Regions from separate parts of the Ensifer sp. Root423 genome, predicted to be linked through region 3. Evidence: predicted binding sites of a transcription regulator. Region 3 holds the regulator's gene; each other region holds the start of a gene.
The links. The regulator LexA, encoded in region 3, represses DNA repair genes until DNA is damaged. The targets are predictions, from matches to a motif close to TGTTCNNNNTGTGTTCNG.
Positions count from the first base shown of each region.

Region 1: the regulator LexA is predicted to act here: its motif matches at 1,812-1,829, upstream of ASD01_RS31230 (PA0069 family radical SAM protein).
Region 2: the regulator LexA is predicted to act here: its motif matches at 3,340-3,357, upstream of ASD01_RS36055 (ImuA family protein).

Region 1 covers NZ_LMEG01000045.1:533,155-540,783, forward strand. The annotation lists gene ASD01_RS31215 (4-(cytidine 5'-diphospho)-2-C-methyl-D-erythritol kinase) at 1-320, shown strand, start outside; gene moaB (molybdenum cofactor biosynthesis protein B) at 322-864, shown strand; gene ASD01_RS31225 (glycosyltransferase family protein) at 1,158-1,679, opposite strand; gene ASD01_RS31230 (PA0069 family radical SAM protein) at 1,855-3,012, shown strand; gene ASD01_RS31235 (ribonuclease HII) at 3,230-3,880, shown strand; gene ASD01_RS31240 (F0F1 ATP synthase subunit B) at 4,180-4,665, opposite strand; gene ASD01_RS31245 (F0F1 ATP synthase subunit B) at 4,679-5,296, opposite strand; gene ASD01_RS31250 (F0F1 ATP synthase subunit C) at 5,373-5,600, opposite strand; gene ASD01_RS31255 (F0F1 ATP synthase subunit A) at 5,683-6,435, opposite strand; gene ASD01_RS31260 (AtpZ/AtpI family protein) at 6,496-6,855, opposite strand; gene ASD01_RS31265 (cell wall hydrolase) at 7,157-7,629, opposite strand, start outside.
Region 2 covers NZ_LMEG01000034.1:148,337-155,965, reverse strand. The annotation lists gene ASD01_RS24365 (error-prone DNA polymerase) at 1-900, opposite strand, end outside; gene ASD01_RS24360 (DNA polymerase Y family protein) at 897-2,450, opposite strand; gene ASD01_RS36055 (ImuA family protein) at 2,365-3,318, opposite strand; gene ASD01_RS24350 (metallopeptidase family protein) at 3,488-3,922, shown strand; gene ASD01_RS24345 (DUF1737 domain-containing protein) at 4,174-4,380, opposite strand; gene ASD01_RS24340 (HpcH/HpaI aldolase/citrate lyase family protein) at 4,377-5,282, opposite strand; gene ASD01_RS24335 (hypothetical protein) at 5,408-5,662, shown strand; gene ASD01_RS24330 (VOC family protein) at 5,887-6,303, shown strand; gene leuD (3-isopropylmalate dehydratase small subunit) at 6,459-7,064, shown strand; gene ASD01_RS24320 (RidA family protein) at 7,074-7,454, shown strand; gene ASD01_RS24315 (AAA family ATPase) at 7,558-7,629, shown strand, end outside.
Region 3 covers NZ_LMEG01000015.1:62,899-70,527, reverse strand. The annotation lists gene ASD01_RS16110 (SAM-dependent methyltransferase) at 1-974, opposite strand, end outside; gene ASD01_RS16105 (cryptochrome/photolyase family protein) at 1,060-2,523, opposite strand; tRNA gene ASD01_RS16100 (tRNA-Asn) at 2,622-2,696, opposite strand; gene ASD01_RS16095 (hypothetical protein) at 2,847-3,140, shown strand; gene ASD01_RS16090 (thermonuclease family protein) at 3,352-4,086, shown strand; tRNA gene ASD01_RS16085 (tRNA-Cys) at 4,239-4,312, shown strand; gene ASD01_RS16080 (hypothetical protein) at 4,510-4,851, shown strand; gene lexA (transcriptional repressor LexA) at 4,940-5,662, opposite strand; gene ASD01_RS16070 (hypothetical protein) at 5,899-6,195, opposite strand; gene ASD01_RS16060 (hypothetical protein) at 6,519-7,151, shown strand; gene ASD01_RS16055 (hypothetical protein) at 7,270-7,629, shown strand, end outside.

The sequences.
Region 1 (7,629 bases), on a different contig from region 3:
TCCGGGCCCTCGCCAACAAGACGAACCCGCCGCTCGTTGCGCCTCACAGAGCCGGCACGGCGGCCGAGTGGATTTCTGCGATCGCAACGATGCGCAACGATTTGCAGCTGCCGGCAGAGGGCCTTGAGCCCGTGATCGGCACGGTCTGCAAGGCATTGACCGAAGCCGGATCGGCGCTCACGCGCATGTCGGGCTCAGGCGCCACATGCTTCGGCCTTTTCGACAGCGACGTGCGCGCGGCTGCGACAGCGCGCGCTCTTTCGGAGGCCTACCCCGGGTGGTACGTTCTCGCCTGCAGGACAGTGGGCAAAGGGAAATAGCATGGCCGGTATCGACGAAAAGCGTCCGTTCATTCCTGTCGGGATCGCCATCCTCACGGTCTCCGACACGCGCACGCGCGCCGACGACAAGTCGGGCGACACATTGGAAGCGCGGGTGCGTGACGCCGGCCATCGGCTTGAGGCGCGCGCCATCGTTTCCGACGACAAGACGAAGATCTACGACCAGGTAAAGGCCTGGACGCTCGATCCCAACATCGACGTGGTGATCACGACAGGTGGAACGGGCTTCACCGGGCGGGACGTGACGCCTGAGGCGCTGGAACCGTTGTTCGAGAAGCGCATGGACGGGTTCTCCGAAGTCTTCCACCGTATCTCCTTCGAGAAGATCGGCACCTCGACGATCCAGTCGCGGGCAACTGGCGGCGTTGCCAACGCCACCTTCATCTTCGTCCTTCCGGGTTCGCCCGGTGCCTGCCGTGATGCGTGGGACGGCATCCTCAAGCAACAGCTCGACTATCGGCACATGCCCTGCAATTTCGTGGAGATCATGCCGCGGCTCGACGAGCATCTGAAACGTGGCTGAAGAGCTTGGACCGTTCCGGCTTGGCCGACCTGTTACCTTAGTAACTGACGGTCGCTTCTCCTCTCGTTAGTCTCCAAGCGTTGACACAGCGAGGAACGACCGCCGCACGTTCTATTCCTCGCGCCGCAAGACCCTTCCGCCTCTGTCCCCCAGGCGGAATGCAATGTTGGATACGACGGGTAGCCAGAATGCTGCCCGGATAGAAATCTACCAAACAAGGTCATTTGAGAGCCGCTTGGAGGTGCCGTCCCCCCGGGACTGGCACCTTTAATTTTGCGCGCTACGAACCGGCGTTACCGCCTGGCTTCGACGGCGACCCAGGCCGGAACAAGTTCGGTCGAGAGCTTGCGGACAGAGCGGACATTCGTCATGGCATCCAGGCCCGTATTGCCGCGGGCGGCCGCAAGAGCATCGTTCTTGCGCAGGAGAAAGCCTGTCTCCAGCGGCTTTCCCCGCCGGGTCAGCCGGCGGAAGAAAGGCCTGCGATGCAGTCTCGAACCGGAGAAGCGGGCCGGTGCCTTGTTCATCGACACGTACTCGGCCAGTTCATCGATCCAGCGGCCGATCGGGCGGGCGCCCGGCTCCAGCAACATCAGCCATTCGCCACGCGCCGAACCCACCACATCGGCGAGATCCCAATCCCGGCAGAAACGGCATCCAGCGGCATCGGCCACATCGGACGAACCATCCTTCGAACCATGATCGAGGATGATCACATCGCTGACCAGCCCCTCCACGGCGCCGGCAACCAACACAGCAAGCGTCTGCGCCAGTTCGGCTTCGTTGTCGCGGGTTTCCATGATGATCGTGAGCATGGTTTCTCGTAACGCATCGGCACGGCAATTGCTACATCCAGGACATCGACCGAAGCGGTGCCTTGATCGACAAAACCGAAATTCCAATTTTTTGTTCTTGAATCGTTCTCTCATTCGCGATAGGAAAATAATCAGAACAAAACGGGATCAAATATCTGATTCCGGGGAGATTCCAATGACCGAGCTGTCTCAGATCAGGCAGGGTGCCCTTGCGCCCGCCAACACGGCAGATGTGGCCGAAGCGATGATGAGCGCAACGGGCCTCCGGATCGACATCGATCGCCGCCGGGGGCGCGGCGCCGGGATCAACATGTCCGGCAGGTTCGAACCGCGCAGCCGCGAGACGTTCGACGACGGTTGGGAAAGCCTGGAGGATCTGCCGCCGTTCAAGACCGAGGTTCAGGTCGAGAAGCCGCGCACGGTGATCACGAGGAACGAGTCTCCCGACATCTCCTTCGACCGCTCGATCAATCCCTATCGCGGCTGCGAGCATGGTTGCATCTATTGCTTCGCCCGCCCCACGCACGCGTATATGGGCCTATCGGCCGGCCTCGACTTCGAAGCGAAGCTGTTTGCCAAGCCGGATGCACCGCGACTTCTGGAGCGCGAACTGGCGCGGCAGGACTACAAGGTGAGGCCGATCGCCATCGGCACCAACACCGACCCCTATCAGCCGATCGAGAAGGAGTGGCGCATCATGCGCCAGATCCTCGAGGTGCTGCGGGACGCCAACCATCCGGTCATGATCGTCACCAAATCAGCGATGGTCACCCGCGATATCGATATCCTGGCGCCGATGGCGGAAAAGGGACTGGTTCGCGTCGGCATCTCCGTCACGACACTCGACCGGAAGCTCGCCCGCACGATGGAGCCGCGGGCCTCTACGCCGAGCAAGCGGCTGGAGGCGATACGCATGCTTGCCGAAGCGGGCATCCCGGCCGGTGTTCTCGTTTCCCCTATCATTCCGGCGCTGAACGACCACGAGATCGAGCGCGTGCTCGAAGGAGCAAGGACAGCCGGAGCAACGGAAGCAAGCTATGTCCTGCTGCGGCTGCCGCTCGAGGTCAGCCCGCTCTTTCGCGACTGGCTGCTGCGCAATTATCCGGACCGCTACCGGCACGTCATGTCGCTCATCCGCTCCATGCGTGGCGGCAAGGACTATGACGCCGAATTCGGCAAACGCATGAAGGGCGCCGGCCCCTATGCGTGGCAGATTGGCCGCCGCTTCGACTTGGCGGTCAAGCGCCTCGGCTTCAACCCGACGCGCCGGCAGCTGCGCGACGATCTCTTCGTGCCGCCGCTCGGAACGGGGGTGCAGCTCTCGCTTCTTTGAAGGCTTTCCGATCGCCTGGTAGCATCCGCAATTCGTAATCGGCGCGCAGCGAGAGATGATCGCCCCGCACCGCCAGGCGAACCCGATAGCGGGCGCCTCAGATCGCATAGCAGTTCCGGTGCCCCTTACCCGCCGTGGGCCCCGGTAATCCCCCGTCCGCCGCCGCACTCGGACTTGGGGGCTTGAAGAGAATCGGTCGATCATGCGAATTAGACTTATGTCTCGCAGATCGTCCGATTCTCCCCTTTTTCCCGATATCATCGAAGCGCCCGATTTCAGTTTCGAGCTTTCGGCCAAGGGCGATGGCTTCTGGCCGGTCGCCGGAGCGGATGAGGCCGGGCGTGGGCCGCTCGCGGGACCGGTGGTCGCCGCCGCCGTCATCCTCGATCCGGACGCCATTCCCGCGGGCCTCGACGACAGCAAGAAGCTGACGGCGCAGGCGCGCGAAAAACTGTTCGAAGAAATCCTCGCCACGTCCGAAGTGTCGATCGCCTCGGCTTCGGCCGGCACGATCGACGCCACCGACATCCGCAAGGCAAGCCTTGAAGCCATGCGGCGCGCCGTGGCCGGCCTGCCCTCGAACGCACGCTTCGTGCTCGTCGACGGCCGTGACGTGCCGCCCGGCCTCACCTGCCACGCCAAGGCGGTCGTCAAGGGCGATGCGCGGTCGCTGTCGATCGCCGCCGCTTCGATCGTCGCCAAGGTCACCCGCGACCGCATGATGGCCCGTGCCGATCTCGCACATCCCGGCTACGGCTTCGCGCTCCATGCCGGCTATGCGACGGTGACCCACCGTCGCGCCATCGAGACCCACGGCCCCTGCCCGCTGCACCGCATGAGCTTCCGGCCGCTGCGCCGGGACGACTAACCTTTGCGCAATCCCTGACCAGCGCTACGCAGGCGTTTTCGGTTCCGCTTCCGACATATCTCGTCAACAGCTTTTCTCGCGTCAAAAGCCATACCGGCGGCGCGCGTGCTGACGTGCGCTACGCTAGCCCTTGAACACTGGTCCTACTTCGGCGGCCGAACCTGATGTGGCGAAACGCCTACGCAAATCTCTGACGGAGGCTGGCGCCACCCATTGTTCGGGCCAGCGCGTTCTCTGCAGACAGGCATAAAAAAAGCCCCGCACGAAGCGGGGCTTTCTTCAATCGAATGTCCGAGCGCTTAGTTCAAGCGTGCCTTGACGTCGCCAAGTGCCTTCTTGAACAGATCGCTCTGGGCGCCGGCGTCCGCCTTGGCGGCAATGACCTTCTCGGCAGCGGCGATCGCGAGATCGACGGCAGCGGAACGAACCGCGTTGATCGCGTCGCTTTCGGCCTGCTTGATCTTCTGTTCCGAAAGAGCCGTGCGACGAACGACGTATTCCTCGGTCTTCTGCTTGGCTTCCGCGGTCAGCATTTCGGCTTCGCGCTGGGCGGCAGCGACGATGCCGGCAGCTTCCGCTTCGGCATCCTTGCGCTTGCGCTGGTACTCAGCGACGAGGCCCTGTGCTTCTTCGCGCAGGCGCTTGGCTTCGGTCAGCTCGTTGCCGATCTTTTCGGCGCGGGCGTCGAGCGCCTTGCCGACCATGCCCGGAACCTTGAGATAGGCAATCAGGACGAAGAACAGGATCAGGCCAACGAAGGCATAGAAAGTTGCATCAAGATGCATAGTTCAGTGCTCCTCAGTTGCCAGCCGATGCCTTGACGGCAGCGGTGATCTCGGCCTTGGTGACGGTTCCGCCGATCAGCTGCTTGACGACAGCCGTTGCGGTTTCCTCGGCGATGGCGCCGACGTCGGCCAGTGCTTTTGCCTTGATGTCGGCGATGCGGTCTTCTGCAGCCGAGATCTTCTTGGCAAGGTCGGCTTCGACGGCGGTGCGGTCAGCATTGGCCTTGGCTTTTGCGGATTCGCGGGCGTCGTCGGCGATCTTGTGACCCTTGGACTTGGCGGCTGCCAGGTCCTGCTCGTAGGAAGCGATGGCAGCGTCGGCTTCGCCCTTGAGGCGGGACGCTTCATCGAGATCCTGAGCGATCCGATCGTGACGGGTTTCCAGAATTCCGCCGATGCGCGGAATGATGACCTTCGACATCAGGAGATAGAAGAGGCCGAACGTGATCGCGAGCCAAAGCAGCTGCGATGCGAAATGGGTCGTATCGAAGGGCGGGAACACGCCGGAGCCAGCCTCGCCTTCGTGAGCCACACCCGTTTCGGTGTGCACCTCACCGGCCGCAGCGGCATCGTGTGCTTCGGCGCCTTCAGTGGTGGTTGACTGCTGGGCATAAGCCGCGGTCACAAACATGCTCACCTCCAGGTGCACTCAAGAATATGCGCGGCCGCGACCTTTTGACGGGTCGCGGCCGAAACTCCAGCCGATATTAGACGGCGAAGAGGAGGAGCAGGGCTACGAGCAGCGAGAAGATGCCCAGAGCTTCCGTAACGGCGAAGCCGAATACGAGGCGGCCGAACTGGCCGTCAGCAGCCGACGGGTTACGCAGCGCGCCAGAGAGGTAGCTGCCGAAGATGTTGCCGAGGCCGAGAGCCGTGCCGGCCATGCCGAGGCAAGCGAGACCTGCGCCGATGTACTTTGCTGCTTCCGCTTCCATGTTTGAACTCCTTCGAATGGTGTTGCGGCTTAGGATTGCGCTTCCGGCGGAGATCCGGCCGGAAGCAAGCGACTGTTATTCCTTAGTGGCTTCCGGGATGGACAGCGTCGTTGAGGTACATGCAAGTCAGTACCGCGAAGACATAGGCCTGGAGGAAGCAGACGAGGAACTCAAGACCGGTAATGGCGACGGTCATGATGAGCGGCAGGATGGCGCCACCGATGCCGACCGCGCCGAGGGCGCTGAGCGAGGTGACGAAGCCTGCGAAGACCTTCAGCGTGATGTGCCCGGCCAGCATGTTGGCGAAAAGACGGACCGAGAGGCTGATGGGGCGGGAAAGGAACGAGATGACTTCGATCGCGACGACGAGCGGCAGAAGGACGCCAGGAACGCCATGCGGCACGAAGAGCTTCAGGAAGCCGAGACCGTGCTTGTAGAAACCGTAGAGAATGACGGTACCGATGACGAACAGCGCCAGAGCGAAAGTGACGATGATCTGGCTGGTGACCGTGAAGAAGTAGGGCATCATGCCGAGCAGGTTCGCCGTCAGGATGAACATGAACAGCGAGAACACCATCGGGAAGAACTTCATGCCGCCGCTGCCGGCACCTTCGCGCAGCATCGAGGCGATGAATTCGTAGGACATTTCCGAGACCGACTGCATGCGGGTCGGGATAAGACCGCGCTGCGACGTCGTCAGATAAAGAAAGCCTGCGGCAACACCCACGGTCGCAGCCATGAACAGCGACGCATTGGTGAAGGAAAAGTCCATTCCGCCAATTTCGATCGGGACAATCTTATTGACCAGGAACTGGTGGGTCGGATCGTTTGACACCGCGCTTCTCTTTCGTTCTACCCGCCCGAGAGCGGAAACCGTTTTCTTCGGGGCAACGCCTCAGCGGGCGTCGCCGTCCTTCTTGTCATTCCCAGAACCGCCTCTTCCGGCTTCCGGTGTCGCCACCATACCGGCCGAGCGCAGCACATTCAGCACGCCAGCGCAGAAGCCGAGAAGCAGGAAGATAATCAATCCCCACGGCCCTGTACCCGCAAAGTGGTCCAAAAGATAGCCCAGAAACGCCCCGACAACGATGCCGGCGATGAACTCGCTCGAGAGCTTCATCGCCGCCGCATAACCTTTACGGCTTTCGGCGGCCCTGGCTTCCGCTACATCAGGCGTATTGGGCCTCTTGGCCTCAATCTTGTCGCCGAGCTGCTTCAGCCGCGCTTCCAGACTTTCTTCAGGTTTCTCCGCCACGTGGCTACTCCCTTGTCGTCCTTATCGGGTCTCAGACCGCGATTTCGGTCATACAATAGGCCTTCGCACAAGCCACGTTTCGGCCCCATTTGAAGTCGCGCGCAACATAGTTTTAGGCACCCGCATAGTCAAGGCGTGCAGGTCGCTTGATCGTGGACAATGTTTTCCATGAAATTCAATGGGTTAAGCACACGTTCATCGATCTTCGACAAGGTCGCGGCAGGATTCCGGCCGGAGACCGGCGGGAATCCCCCCTTCCGCGTGTGCGCAGGAAAGGCGGCGGAATCGCGTCGGGCGCGGATCAGCTCCAGCCGCCGCCATAGGTGCGATAGAATATATGCATGCCGATCTTGCCGACCCGCTTCATCGTCTTCGCCCACGGCGGATTGACGTAGGTTGCGTGGTAATGGGTGGCAGAGCCCACTTCCGGCAGCCAGATCTTGCCGGCGGTGACGGCCATCGCAACTTCCTTGGCGGTCTTCCAGTGCGAGCGGGAATAAATAAGGTCGCGGATCATGTCGCAGGCGAAGGAAAACTGGCAACGGTTGCGCCAGGCCTTGTTCTGATAAACAACGCCGCAGATGGTCTTCGGATAGGTGGGATTGCGCACGCGATTGAGAATCACTTGCGCGACCGCGGCCTGACCCTTGAGCGGCTCGCTACGGGCTTCGAAGTAGATGCCTTCAGCCAGGCAGGTCTGCTCTTCCTTGCTGAAGACCGACCCCGGCAATGCGGTGGCGGCCCAGGCGTGGTCGTCCGGCGCAATCTCGGGAA
Region 2 (7,629 bases), on a different contig from region 3:
TTCGGAAATTCCTTCGGGATAACGCTCGCGCGCGCCCTCCATCGTCAGCCGCCGCAGCGTCTGCGTCGGCGTCTCGCCCGGAATGCTCTCATCCGGATATTGATATTCGAGATCCGACAGCGAGAACTTCAGCCTCTCGAAGAAATGCCCGGTATTGGCGATCGCTTCCGGATAGTCGCGGAAGATGCGGATCATTTCGGCGGGCGTCTTCAGATGCCGCTCGGCATTGGCATGCAGCCGATAGCCTGCGGTCGCGATCGTCACATGCTCGCGGATGGCTGTAACGACATCGGCAAGCGGCCGGCGGCCGGCGGCATGAAACAGCGGACTGTTGGTGGCGACGAGCCTGACCGACGCATGGCGGGCAATGGTTGCAAGCCCGGCAAAGGCGAACTGATCGAAGCCATCGTAACGCGGCACCAGCGCCAGATAGAGCCGATCGGCGAAATGCGGTTTCAGTCGCTTGAGAAAATCGGCAAGCAGGGTTGCCTCCGGCGCGCCGATGACAGGACCCGGCAGCACCGCGAGAAGCAAATCCTCGCCCCATTCGATGAGATCGGTCTCGTAGAGCGTGCAGGTGCCCTTCTTGGCCCGCAGGTTTCCGGCGCTCAGCATTCGGCAGAGATTGCCCCAGCCGCGGCGGTTTAAGGGATAGGCGAGCACGTCGGGCAGGTCTTCGGCAAAGGTGAGCCGCGCACCGGGCTGGAAAGCCGACTTCTCCACCTTGGCCTGCGCATGGGCGCGCACCACGCCGGCGACCGTGTTGCGATCGGCAATGCCGAGGCCGCCAATACCGAGGCGGCTCGCCGCAACGACCATCTCACCCGGATGGGAAGCGCCTTCGAGGAAGGAGAAATTCGACCAGGCACCGATCTCGAAATAGGGGGTAGCGTCGCTCATGCGAAGACTCCATGCATGAACCAGCGCGGCGGAGCGCTCGCGCCATAATGCCCCTCGCGAAACAGCCAGAACCGCCGGCCGCTATCGTCCTCCACCCGGAAATAATCACGCTCCAGCGCCGGCTCGCCATCAAGCCACCATTCGCCGGCGATCCGCTCCGGCCCCTCAGCGCGCGCGATACGGTGCAATGTGCGCCGCCAGCGAAAGCTTCTCGGCGGCCCCTCCGGCACTTCGGCCACCGCCTCCACCGGTTCGGGACTTGGAAAGAGCCGCTGCGGCCGGGCGGCGGCAGCAAGCAGGGGCGCCGGGATGTTGTTACCCGGTTCCTCTGCCTTGCCGATCAGCGCCAGATCCGTGAGCGGCCGGAAGCTTGCCGCCCGCTCCGGCACATGGCTTTCCGAGAGCGCCGGCACCATGAGGCTTTCTGCGCCGAAGCGCGCCATGACCCGGTCGGCGAAGGCGGCAAGCGGACGCTCGCGATCCGGCGTGCCAGAGAAATCCTCCTGCATCACCTCGTATTTTTCGCTCTTCGGCACCGAAAGCCTGAGGATTTCGAAGCCGAAGCCGGCATCGAGATCTTCGTGCACCGCCTGCAGGCGTTCGCGGAAGAGACCCGCGACGCGACGCGGCTCGTTGAGCGGCGAGGACGTGCCGGCGGCGATGCGAAAGACCGCACCGTCGACGCGGAAAAGCAGCAGTTCGAACAGGCGCCCGCCCTCGCCGCGCTTCTCCAGTTCCGGTTTCAGCCGCAACGCCAGTTCTTCCGTCAGGCCCAAAATATCGTCTTCACCCTGGACCGGCTCGCCGAGCCGCCGCTCTGCCGAAAGGGCAGCGACGGGCAACCGTGGCGACAGCGGCTCGTCCTCGCGCCCGAGCGCCTGGTCGAGACGCAGAAGCAGGGTTGCGCCGAACCGGCGGGCGAGCGGTGCGCGCGGCGCCTCGATCAGGTCGCCGATCTGCTTGAGCCCGACCCGGCCGAGTGTTTCGATCGTTTCCTGCGGCAGCCGCAGCGCCGCCATCGGCAAGGGTGCCAGCGCTCGCACCGCCTCGTCCTCGGCAAGGATAGCGTCGGAGCCGAAACGCGCCACCGCCCAGGAGAGCCCGGCGGACGAAGAGATCGCCGCCCGGGCCTCGACCCCCAGATGAAAGAGGCGAGCGAGCAGATCGTCGAGCAGCGCTTTTTCCCCGCCGAGAAGATGGGCGCAGCCGGTGATGTCGAGAAAGAGGCCGCTGTCGCCATCGAGCGCGACGAGCGGCGTGTAGCGGCAACACCAGGCCGCCAGCCCTGCAAGCAGCGCCCGGTCGGCGGCGGGATCGGCCGGCAGCACGTCGATCTCGGGACACATGGCCCGCGCTTCGGCGACACCCTGGCCGATATGAAACCCACGCTTTTCAGCGAAACCATCGAGCGCAACGAGACGCATTGCGCTCTTCACCTTGTCGGCGAAGACGACGGGCGGATGCTCAGGACGCCCGCGGGAAAGCCACGAGTTCCCCCAGCGCTTGCGCGCGACCCGATCGGCCGGAAGATGCGGAAAGGCGAGCGACAGAATGCGCTGATTCTGGATCTGCCGCAGCAGCGGCTGGTAGGGGCTCGACGGGGTAAAGGCGGCGGTCATGGGGGTTCCACTCCAGGAAGAAGCCGAGCGGCGCAGGAGCCCTGCTCTTCTCGGCAATGACGTGAAAGACGGGATGGCCGATGCTGCCGCGAAGCATCGATCCATCCGGTAGCGGTCGCTCACGCGCCGGTGCCGGCTCGACGAGGAAGCGGAAGAAGGCGCTGCTCGCCTCCTCGTGTCCGGATTGGCGCAGAAGCAGAAGGGGGACGTGGCCAGCGCGCGAGCGCACATGCAGGCGTCGGCTCTCGCTGAGTGCCAGGGCAGCCGGGTTGCCGCGAATTTCAAGGATGACGGCACAGAAGCTCGGCACGGAAAGCGCGGCCTCGGCGATCCAGAGCGCATCCTTTATCGTGCGTGGCAGGCTGAAGACGAGGCCGCGGACATCGAGACCAAAGGCCTTCAGACCCAACCCATAGGGCATGCCCGCCTCGGTGGAAGCCATCGACTGGCTGATCCAGAGAACGGGGGCGGCCGGCTCGCCCTTTTCAAGCCGCGCCCGTTGACAGAGCACGCTGAGTGCTGCGGCAAAACCGGCGGCTGCACCGGCATCGCGCGTCTCGGCATTGCGGATTTCCGTCATGCCTTCGAGCGGCAGGCCGCCTTCGAGAAGATCGTCCAGATCGGGAACGCCGAGCGCCAGCGCCTTGCGGCCAGGCTCGTCTTCTTCCCGTTGACGGAAGCCGCCGGGATCGGCCGCCTTGGCGGCGCGCACGACGCCCGGAAGCCGACGGTTTTCGATCCTGGCTATGGTTTCTCGGAGCGAAAGTACCGTCTCCCGCTGCACGGCTGTGTCGGCCATGACGGTCAACTCCCATCAGAATGTTCATGTTATGTTCTATTAGATTCCAGAGCTTCCTAAATGAGTCAACAGCCAATTCTAAGAATTTATTCCTGTCCCTGTGGTCAAGGAATTCAACACTCGAAAAACAAAGGCAAAATCGCTATATGGAGGGCAACAAGGAGTGCCTATGGCCCGCATTGACCAGACCGATGATTGGCGGGAACGCCACGCACCGACGCTTACCACTTTCGAGCAGCTTGCGCTGGAGGCCTATGGCCACCTGCCGCAGGAATTCCGCCAGCTGACGACCGACCTTATCATCGAAGTTGCCGACTTCCCGAGCGACGACGTTTTCGAGGACATGGCGCTGGAAACGCCTTTCGACCTGCTCGGCCTCTTCGAAGGCCGCGGCATCAGCGAACGCTTCACCATGGAAACCGGCCAGTTTCCGAACCGCATCACCCTCTACCGCCGCCCGATCATCGACTATTGGGCGGAGAACGAGGAGACGCTGGGCGACATCATCACCCACGTGCTGATCCACGAGATCGGCCACCATTTCGGCCTCTCCGACGACGACATGGAACGGATCGAGGCCAGCGTCGAGCACGTCGGCGGCTGACACTTCATTTGCCTATCATCGCGCGGTGAGGAAGCCTCTCATCCGCCTGCCGGCACCTTCTCCCCGCAGGCGGGGCGAAGGAAACTCGCGATACGCATCCCAATCGGAGCACGACCGATTCCAGAAAGCAGGCCTCACACGCCGATTGTGAGCATCAACCGCGTCCCCTCGCCCCGCCTGCAGGGAGAGGGTTAGTCCTCGGGCTAAACCCGAGGAGAGGGGCAAACCTGCACGACGGCAAACAGCCTCGACTACTGCTCCGACAGCTTGATATCCGGGGTGTATTCCTTGCCTTCGACCTCCTTGACCACCGCCTGGCCGCACTGCATGTGCTGCGTGTCGGCATTGAAAGCATAGGTGGGCGAGCCATGCAGGCTCCAGCCCTGGTTTAGCGCCGCCGTCACCTTGTGGCAGAAGGAAGCGTCGTCAGGGCCGGTCAGGAAGCGGAAGAGTTTCAAGATCTTGTCTTTCGTTTTTCGATGAGGTCCGCCTTGGCGGCAAGCGTGACGGCCTGGTCGAGGTGCAGCCGCTCGACCATCCGCCCGCTGAGGTTGATGACGCCCTTGCCGACGTTTTCGGGCAGCGCAAAGGCGGCGATGATCGCGCGCGCCTCGTCGACGGCGATCTGATCGACGCCGAAGCGCTCGTTCGCCGGGCCAATCTGCGCTGGATGGATCAGCATTTTGCCGTCATAGCCCATGTCGCGGCCCTGCCGGCATTCCTCGTCGAAACCGGCACCATCGCGGAAATCGTTGAACACGGCGTCGATGACATCGAGCCCGCCGCCGCGCGCGGCAAGCAGGATCTGCATCAGCCAGGGGATGAGATAGGGCCGGCCCGGACGATCCGGAACGCCGGTCTCCTTGCGCAGGTCGTTGAGGCCGACGACGAAACAATCGAGCCTGCCACTGAAGGTACGGCCGGCCTCGGCGATTGCCGGCGCGTTGATCACCCCGCGTGGCGTCTCGATCATTGCCCAGAGGCGCAGCGTCTCCGGCGCATCGTTCTCGTCGAGCCAGTCGGCCGCCGCCTGGATATCCGCCGGGCTTTCGACCTTCGGCAACAGGATGGCGTCGGGATTGGCCGCAAGCGCCGCAGCAAGATCGCCCTGACCATAGTCGGAGCCGATCGCATTGATGCGAATGACAATCTCGCAATCCGGCCGGCTCGCCGTCAGATACTGCACAAGCGCCGCACGCGCTTCCACCTTGCGCTCGGGCGCTACCGCATCCTCGAGATCGAAGATCGCGACATCCGTCGCGAGTTCCGCGACCTTGGCAAGCGCGCGGGCATTGTCGGCCGGCACGCAAAGCACCGAGCGGCGCAGGCGTACAGGGTGATGTTCGCTCGATTTGTTCATGCTTCAGTTGTGCCCGCCTTTGCCGCGTTCCGCAAGACGAGGCGAACCGCCGCACCCCTTTCGAAAGCCCGCCTCTTGCAAGTCCGAAGGCGCGCCCCCACATCGCCATCAGAAAGGTGACGATTATGCAAAGCATTCGCTCTGTTCTCTTTACGGCCGCAGCCCTGACCATCACGTTCGCGGCCTTTGTGCTTACCGCCTCGCTGGCGCTGGCACTGGCCGGCATCGCCGCCGTCGTCGTGGTCGGCAGCGCCATTGCCACCCGGCTGAATTTCAGGCCTGCCCGCGCCACCGCGCGCCCGGCTGCCGCAGGTGCGACCCAGAGCCAGCGCGAGATGCGCATCTGGAACGACGGCCGCGGCACGATCATCGACCTCTGATCCCCCTGGGTGTCGAAATCGATCCCCGGGCGTCGGAATCGATCCCCGGCGATCATTGCAATCGGGCCGATCCGTGATCGGCTCGAACCCTGTTGGTGGCCTTCAAAAACCGTCATGCAGCCGGCCGCGATTTTTTTTCGACCCCATGTCGGATCGGAGATTCCATGTCCGTCCTTGAGGCAGGCCAGCACGGTCCTGGCTCTTCGAACAGGATGGAGAACGATATGGATACCCAGACGCAGCAGCCGGCACCGGTCCTCAACGGCCTTCTGCCCTATCTTCAGGTCGATGGCGCCGCCAAGGCGTCCGAATTCTACCAGCGCGCCTTCGGGGCCAAGGAAGTGGGCCGGCACCCGCTCGACGAGCAGGGCCGCACGATGCACATCCACCTCTATGTCAACGGCAGCTCGCTGATGCTCGCCGATGCCTATCCGGAATACGGCCATCCGCTGGAAAAGCCGCAGGCCTTCACCCTGACGCTCACCGTCGACGACATCGATGCCTGGTGGGACCGTGCGGTTGCCGCCGGCACCGAGGTCGTGATGCCGATCGAGGTGATGTTCTGGGGCGACCGCTACGGCCAGCTCCGCGATCCCTTCGGCGTTCTCTGGGCCATGAACAGCCCGGTGAAGGCAAGCTAAGTCCCTGCAGACAATCGAGATCCGGACGAAGCTCTCGCCGGGCGGGCATTTTCACCCGCCCGGCGAAGCGTATTTGAACAGATTTTCCTTCATTTCGGCGCAAAACTCATCTAAACGCTAGCGCAACATTCTTCTGAAATCGAAGGCCTGAAGTTATGGAAAAATTCGTCAAGCTCACCGGTGTCGCTGCCCCCCTCCCCGTCGTCAACATCGACACGGACATGATCATTCCGAAGGACTACCTGAAGACGATCAAGCGCACCGGCCTTGGCAAGGGCCTCTTCGCCGAAGCCCGCTACAATGAAGACGGCTCGGTCAACCCCGACTTCGTGCTCAACAAGCCGGCCTACCAGAACGCCAGCATTCTCGTTGCCGGCGATAACTTCGGCTGCGGCTCCTCGCGCGAGCATGCTCCGTGGGCGCTGCTCGACTTCGGCATCCGCTGCGTGATCTCCACGTCCTTTGCCGACATCTTCTACAACAACTGTTTCAAGAACGGCATCCTGCCGATCGTCGTCAGCCAGGCTGACCTCGACAAGCTGATGGACGACGCCTCGCGCGGCTCCAACGCCATCCTCTCGGTCGACCTGGAATCCCAGGAAATCACCGGTCCGGACGGCGGTTCGGTCAAGTTCGAGGTCGACGCCTTCAAGCGTCACTGCCTGCTGAACGGCCTCGACGACATCGGCCTGACGCTGGAAAAGGCAACCGCCATCGACAGCTTCGAAAAGACGGTCGGCGCCGCGCGCCCCTGGGCTTAAAACGAAGATATGGCGCGCAAGCTCATCTCCTCGGGCTCGCCCTTCGAAAAGACGGCAGGCTATTCGCGTGCCGTCGCGATGGGTGACTGGTGCTTCGTCTCCGGCACGACCGGCTATGACTACGCCACCATGACCATGCCCGAGACGGTGGAAGAGCAGGCGCGCAATTGCCTGAAGACGATCGAGGGCGCGCTGAAGGAAGCGGGCTTCTCGATGAAGGACGTGGTGCGCAACCACTATTACGTCACTGATGCCAGCTTCGCCGACCGGGTGTTCCCGATCTTCGGCGAAGTCTTCGGCGAAATCCGCCCGGCCGCAACGATGATCGTCTGCGACCTGATCCGCCCGGAAATGCTGATCGAGATCGAGGTCACCGCGCTTCGCGGCTGACCCCTTGATCGCGCCCACCCTCAAAACGATTCCGATTTAAGCCATTATGCGATAGTCCATAGGGCATGACTTCGCCTGACTTACGCTGAACCGGAAGACGCCCATGCAATTTCAAGGCACCGCCGACTATATCGCCGACAAGGACCTGATGATCGCCGTCAACGCCGCGATCCGG
Region 3 (7,629 bases):
ATGAAATCCGGATTGGAACGATACTCCTCGTAGGATTCGGGCTTGATCGTGATGATCTGCAGTCCGGCCTTGCCCCCGGGTTTCAGGCACCGCTTCAGCTGCGAGAAATAGGTTGCCCAGAATTTTTCGCCGACGGCCTCGAACATCTCGATCGAGACGATGCGGTCATAGGTACCCTTTTCTTCACGATAGTCCTGGAACTTCAATTCGACCCGGTCGGCAAGGCCCGCACGCTGCATGCGTTCGCGTGCGAAGGCCAGTTGCTCGCGGCTGATCGTCAGCCCCGTGACCTTGCAGCCGATTTCCGTTGCCGCGAACTCGGCAAAGCCGCCCCAGCCGCAGCCGATCTCAAGCACATGATCGCCGGTGCGCAGGTTCGTCGCTTCCGCGAGCGCGCGGTATTTGGCTTTCTGCGCTGAGCGAAGATCATTGGCGCCCGTTGCATAAAGCGCAGACGAATAGGTCATGCTCGGATCCAGCCATTCGCTGTAGAAGGCGTTGCCGAGGTCGTAATGGGCCGAGATGTTGCGGCGCGCGCCGGAGTGGGTGTTGGCATTGCGCCAGTGCAGGAACTTGTCGAAAAGGCGAAGGAGCCCGCGCGCACGGTTCGGAAAATTCCTGCCGATTTCGGCGTTGACGAGGAACAGTTCGAGAAAGGCGCCGACATCGGGACTGTCCCAGTCGCCGTCGATGTAGCTTTCCGCAGCCCCGATGGTGCCGCCCGAGATAGCACGCTGCGGCAGGTTCCAGTTGTTGAGGTTGAGGATGGCGCTGGGGCCGGCCCTGGCGCCTTTGATCACCAGCCTGCGGCCGTCTGGCGTGGCGAGCATCAACGTTCCCACCTGAAGGTGCACCAGGGCGCCAAGCACCATGCGCGCCTTGAGCGGGAAATCCCGCACGGCCGTCGCCAGATTTTCGGAAGATAGCTCCACCGCACCGGCAAATGCAGCAAAATCGGCTTCCAGGTTACGCATACACCACCCCCTCAGCTGTTGCATCCGTAACGTGAGCCTAGCCGCAATCGGGCGAGACGCCAACTGAGGAATTCTACCGGAGGCTCTACGTCTCCTCGGAGAGTCCCGCTGCGCTTGTGATCTGCCGGAAGGCTGCCAGTGCCCGATCGCGGGCAAGGGCATGGTCGACGATCGGTTTCGGGTAGGTCGTGCCGAGTTCGATGCCGGCTTCGGCAAGGGTCGTGGCGGGCGCTGCAAAGGGGCGATGGACATAGCGCGGGTGGAGGCGCTCCAGCTCCGGCACGAAGCGCTTCACATAGAGACCGTCGGGATCGAATTTCTCCCCTTGCAGGACCGGGTTGAAGATGCGGAAGAACGGTGCGGCGTCCGCGCCCGATCCGGCGACCCATTGCCAGCTTGCGGCATTGTTGGCCGGATCCGCGTCGACCAGCGTGTCACGGAACCAGGCTTCTCCCTTGCGCCAGTCGACGAGCAGGTCCTTGATGAGAAAGGAGGCGACAATCATGCGAACGCGATTGTGCATGTAGCCGTGGCGCCATAGCTGGCGCATGCCGGCATCGACGATCGGGTATCCGGTGAGCCCTCTGGTCCATCGAGTAAAATCGTCCTCGTCGTTCAGCCAGTGGAAGCGGTCGAATCGACGGTCGAGGTTGCGGCGGCCAAGCTCCGGATAATGAAACAGCAGATGATAGGAGAATTCGCGCCAGGCGAGTTCCTTGCGGAAGGTGGCCGCCCCTTCGCCGCTATCGGCCTGGGGCCCAGCTGCCGCATGCCAGGCCTGCGCCGGCGAAATTTCGCCAAAGGCGAGATGAGGCGAGAGCAGGGATGTGCCATCCGCGTCGGGAATGTCGCGGCAGCGTTTGTAGGCGTCGAGCTTCTCATCGACGAATTCTTCGAGACGGGTGGCCGCACCGTCTTCGCCCGGCGTCCAGACCTCGCTGAATGTCGCCGCCCAGTCCGGTTTCGTCGGCAGCAGCGACCAGTCGTCAAGGCGTTCCGATCGCGGCCATGCTCCCGGGGCTGCGATATGGTGCGGCCGGTCGATCGGCGGTGCCAGCTCGTTTTTCAGTTCGAGCGCGCGCCAGAACGGCGTGAACACGCGGTAGGGGCCGCCCGTCGTCGTCAGCAGCCGCATGGGCTCATGCAGCAATTGTCCTGCAAAGCTCTCCGTGATGATTCCCCGCTCGGCCAGCGCCTTCTTGAGCGCGGTATCCGTGGCGATGCCGTTCGGGTCGTAGCGCCGGTTCCAGTAGATGCGCTCCGCACCGCTTGCGCGCGCAATCTCGACAATCACGTCAAGCGGCGCGCCTGATCGAAGAACGAGGCGAGAAGCGTGCCGCGCGAGACTTGCGCCCAAGGCCTCGAGCGAATGGTGCAGCCACCACGCCTGCGCCGCCCCGAGCGCACCGTTGCCGCTGTCGGCGGGTTCGCGAATATAGAGGGGAATGACGGCTGCCTCGCCGGCGGCAGCCGAGAGGGCGCGATTGTCGGCCAGGCGGAGATCCTTGCGGAACCAGACGATGATGGGCGGCGCCGCGGCCTTTGTCATGAAGAACCATCGGGAGGTTGGGGATTGATCACCTGGAGAACATAGGTGCAAAATGAAAAAGAGCCATTCGCATCGCTGCAAATGGCTCTTTTAGAAAGTGGCTCCCCGGGCCGGATTCGAACCGGCGACCTGTCGATTAACAGTCGAATGCTCTACCGCTGAGCTACCAGGGATCATCCGCGCCGTGTGCGCTTCAGAAGTGAGGCTGCTAATACGCATGCTTTTCTGATTTGCCAAGCGCTTTTTTCAAAAAAAATGACAAGTTCCGTTGCGAGGCTGTGGAGAAGTCCCCAATTGTGGGAAAACACGCCGGATAGGGAATGATGAATAAAAACAGGAAGCAGACGCATTTCGGCATTGATCCGCAAACACGACAGATCGTGCTGGGAAAATGGCGTATCGCGTTGCCCGACTCGCCCCTGCTGCGCATCCTGCTGGGTTCGCTGCTGGTGTTTTGTGGTTTTCTCGGTTTCTTGCCCGTGCTGGGCTTCTGGATGATACCGTTGGGCCTGATCGTGCTTTCCCACGACATTCCCTCGGTTCGCCGCCGCCGTCGTCGTCTGGCCGTCTGGTGGGCGCGCTGGCGCGGGAAGGCCAACTCGTCGAACGGCTCCTGAGGCGGACGCCGATTTAACGATCTTGTTGTCGAGGGCAGGGCGGTCGGCAGTTTTGGCCGTCCCGTAGCAATTCCGAATCTCTCAACAAGGGCCGTGGCCGCGCAGGCGAATGACCGGTTCCTGGCGGTCTTCCCCTCTGTTGGGGTGCCCTCGAAAACTTTTCGGCAACCCATCAAACGCATAATGCGGTCTCGAATCAGGATGGGGACCGATGGCCAAAGCCACTACGAAACGTCGACGCCGCAGTTCGGGCCGAAGCACCAGCAAACAGGGCGGCATGGCGCCGTGGTATCTGGCCGCAGCGCTCACCCTTGGCGGCGTCATGGCCTACGACCATCGCGCCGAGTTGCGGCACTGGCCGGTGGTTTCCGATGTCATGGCCTTTGCATCGCGATCGGAAACGAAGCCGAAGCCTCAGCGCGCGGTTCCTGAAGCGCAGGAGCGCGTTGCCCAGCAGGCGGATAGGCACAAACCGAATCCGAAGCCCAACCCGGCGACGAAGGTTGCCCTGGCCGCCCCGGTGCCGTCGGTGAATGTCGGCGTCACGCCGCCAACCCCTCTCGTGCGGCCGAATGAAGAGGTGAAGACGGCATCCATCCGTACCGATCAGTTCTATTTTTGCGGCATTCGCAACGACAACTGCGTGATCGATGGCGCGACCTTCGTCTTCCATGGCGAGACGATCCGCGTCGCCGATGTCGATGCGCCGCGAATCCGCCAGGCAAGCTGCGACAAGGAGCGTTCGCGCGGCTTCTACGCCAAGCAGCGCCTGCGCGAATTGCTGAATGCAGGCGACTTCAGGCTGATCTCGGCGGGAGGGCGATCAGATGCCAAGGCCGGCGAGAAACTGCGCCTGGTCACCCGCGGTGACCAATCTCTTGGACGTGTACTCGTTTCCGAGGGGCTCGTGCGGCCGTGGGAAGGGCGCCCGACGCCCTGGTGCTGAGATCAGCTGGGAGACGATCGGCGGACATCGTCGATCGTTCTGTGGAAAGTATCCGTCCTGCAAATCGACGGCGCGTTTTTCAGAAAATGCCTCTTGCGGTTTTTCTGCAATCATTCTAAATCCGCGCCAACGCTTGGTTATCCGAGCTGTGAGGCCTCGTGGCGGAGTGGTGACGCAGAGGACTGCAAATCCTTGTACCCCGGTTCAATTCCGGGCGAGGCCTCCAATAATCTCACCTCGTTAAATTTGGTTTGGCGTTCTGCCTTAGGGCAGCGCGGTAAAATTCGCGACACGTCCGCGCAAGCCACGTCGCCTATGCCTCCGTCGGATCTTATCGCTTCGGTGAATTCGGTAGAGGGGGAACGATGACTCCGCTGAGATCAACCGTATCGGTAGCGTCCGTCAACATTAAGAACGGAGGCAATGGCATCAATGAAAAAGAGACTGATCCTGACGGCGTTGGCGTGTTTTGCGGCGACCGCTATGGAGGCGCGCGCGGACGACCTGGTTTTCCAGCTGAAGAACAACACCGGCGCGGTACTGACGAATTTCTATACGTCGCCGGTCGGCGTCAATGAATGGGAAGACGATGTTTTCGGTCGGCAGGTCCTGAACCCCGGCGAGAGCATGGAGATCACCATTGCCGACGGGCGGGACGTCTGCAAATACGACATGCGATTCGAATTCGAGGAAGGCTCGGCCCTCGATACGACCGAGGACACGCAGGATCTCTGCGAACTCGGCGAATACACGATCCACGAATAAGCGATCTGGATTTCAGGTCGCCTTAAACGGAAAGAGCCTCGCCACTTTCAGTGGCGAGGCTCTTTTGATTCGGCGTTCTGCCTGGAATTCAATGGTAGCGGCGGATCAGCCCGACGAGCTTGCCCTGGATCTTCACGCGATCCGGTCCGAAAATGCGCGTCTCGTAGGCGGGGTTGGCCGCTTCGAGCGCAATCGACGCGCCCTTGCGACGGAAGCGCTTCAGCGTCGCTTCCTCGTCGTCCACGAGCGCCACGATGATGTCGCCGGGATTGGCCGAGTTGCCGTTGCGGATGATCACCGTGTCGCCATCGAAGATGCCGGCCTCGATCATCGAATCGCCCTTTACTTCGAGGGCGTAATGCTCGCCGCTGCCGATCATGTCGAGCGGAACGGTAATGTCATGGGTGTTGTTCTGGATCGCCGAGATCGGCACGCCGGCAGCGATGCGCCCCATCACCGGGACGGAAACAGACGTGCTTTCGGCGACCGGCGCCGGCTTCGGCGTGGCAGGAGCGGCGGCCGGCGGCTTTCCGAGGCTGCCCTCGATCACGCTCGGCGAGAAGCCCCTGCGCGGCTGTTGCTGGCCGGCGGCGTAGGCTTCCGGAAGCTTGATGACTTCGAGCGCGCGCGCCCGGTTCGGCAACCGGCGAATGAACCCGCGTTCTTCGAGCGCCGTGATCAAACGGTGAATGCCGGACTTCGACGCAAGGTCGAGCGCATCCTTCATTTCATCGAAAGACGGCGGTACGCCCGACTCCTTCATGCGTTCGTGGATGAACAGAAGCAATTCCTGTTGCTTGCGGGTCAGCATGGCACGTCGCTCCAGAGGCGTGAAACAAATCAAGAACAGACACTATCTGTTCCATATGTGTTCCGCAAGTGCCTAAAATTCCGTGAATTCAGGCAATTGGCTGCTTCTGTGGGGGGCGATTGGTCACTTTTGCGGGAGCGGGGCGGTTTTCGGCGACGGTTGCGTCCCAAAACAGCGCCGGGCAGGTCAATCGCGCGCGTGATTCGAACGAATCGCGGCTCTCTTCGCGGAGAGACTTAAGTCGCTTGCGAGGCCGAGCAGGCGTCTTCGAACTCCTTCACCGTTTCGGCGCTGTTGTCTTCCGGAAGCACTGCGTCGGCCGCATCGGTCGCAACGGGCGTATCGCCGTCATAAACGAAGGACTGGATGTAGAAGGCGAGCGCGCCCTTCCAAACATTGCGTCCATCGATCTGATGGCACGGCACGGCCCGTTCGAAATCGGTCTGGAGTTCATCCACCGTCGCGGCACTGAGCTTGACGTCAGGCATATTGGGCGATGCGACTATCGAAGCGAGAAGCAGGGCGGCAAGCACGGTGATCGTCCACTTGATGAAGGGGTGGGACTACGGGTTGGTAAACGATGTGAACCGCGCTTTCGTTCCGAAGTCCAGCAAGCATGGCGATCACTCTGCCATGTTCAACAGCTCTTTGCCCGCAGGCTGTGGCTGATTTGCGCCAGCCGCTCGATCTCAACCTCGTCTCGGCCGTTCTTCATGGACCGGCGCGGAGAATGCATCGGAGCTGCCAGCTTTCGCATCGGGCCTGGGGCGCGCAAAAATCCCTGCGGGGAAGGGCCTTCACCGTCTCGACAGGCCTCTAAAAAAAGATAACTTTGCGTGGAAAGTGGGGTGGTTGCATGCATAGATTGTCGTTGGTGGTGCTCGGCCTGTTGCTCACGGCTGGAGCGGCGTCTGCCGAAGAAGGGCGTTCGAATATCTGGAAACGGATCAACGCCTGGACGGTGGGATCCGATCGCTCCCTGGGCGGCTCGTGTTACGCGGCGACGAGCTATGACGCCGGCGCTATCCTTCGTATCGGCTTTTATCCGCGGGGATCGACGAACCTGGCGTTTCTTTCGATCGGCAATGCCGAATGGAAGTCCATCGAGCCGCAGCGGGAATACGATGTTGCCTTGCAGCTCGACCGTGGTCGTCAGTGGCCGGCCGTTGCGTTCGGTGTTGATCTGACCGGCGCCAGGGCCCTTGTCGTCAACTTTTCCAACACCGACTTCTTTACCGAATTCGTTCGCAAGAACACCTTGGCGCTGGCCTTCGAGGGGCGCGTCGTCGCGAGCCTCAGCCTGCGTGATTCGATGAAGGCGGTAAGCGAGATGTTCAAGTGCCAGGAGGCGGTGAGCGCCTTGATCCCGAATGGCGGTCAGGGAGCGGCGAACGATCCCTTTGCGGGTGCCGGTGGCAATGCGCCGAACAACGATCCCTTTGCCGGCGGCGGCCAGACCAAGTCGTCGAAAGATCCTTTCGCCATGTGATGGGCGCGTCCGCTTGCCGCAGAGAGGTGAATATTCCTAAAATATTGCCTGGGATCGGCTAGGTACCCTCGACAGTGACGGGGGGACCTATCAAAATGCGGGCAAACGGGGGTTTTGCATGCGTAGATTGCTGGTCGGATTGGTAAGCTGTCTGATCGCCGCGGGATCGGCCGCGGCTGAGGAGTCCGAAATCATCAAGTGGAAGGATGTCGACGGCTGGACCGTTGCTTCCGACACCTCGATGGAGGGCTCCTGCTTCATCTCATCGGTATTCGACGGCGGGGTCACCTTGCGCCTTGGGTTCTATCCCAAGGGCTCCGAGTCGCCGCTCTATATGAGCTTCGCCAGCGACGACTGGAGGTCGCTTGAGGTCGGCAAAGAGTACGACCTGACCTTCCGCTTCGACAAGACCGATCCCTGGAGCGCTTCGGCGACCGCTGCCGGTGATGCGAGCGGAAAGTTTCTGTTCGTGAACGTC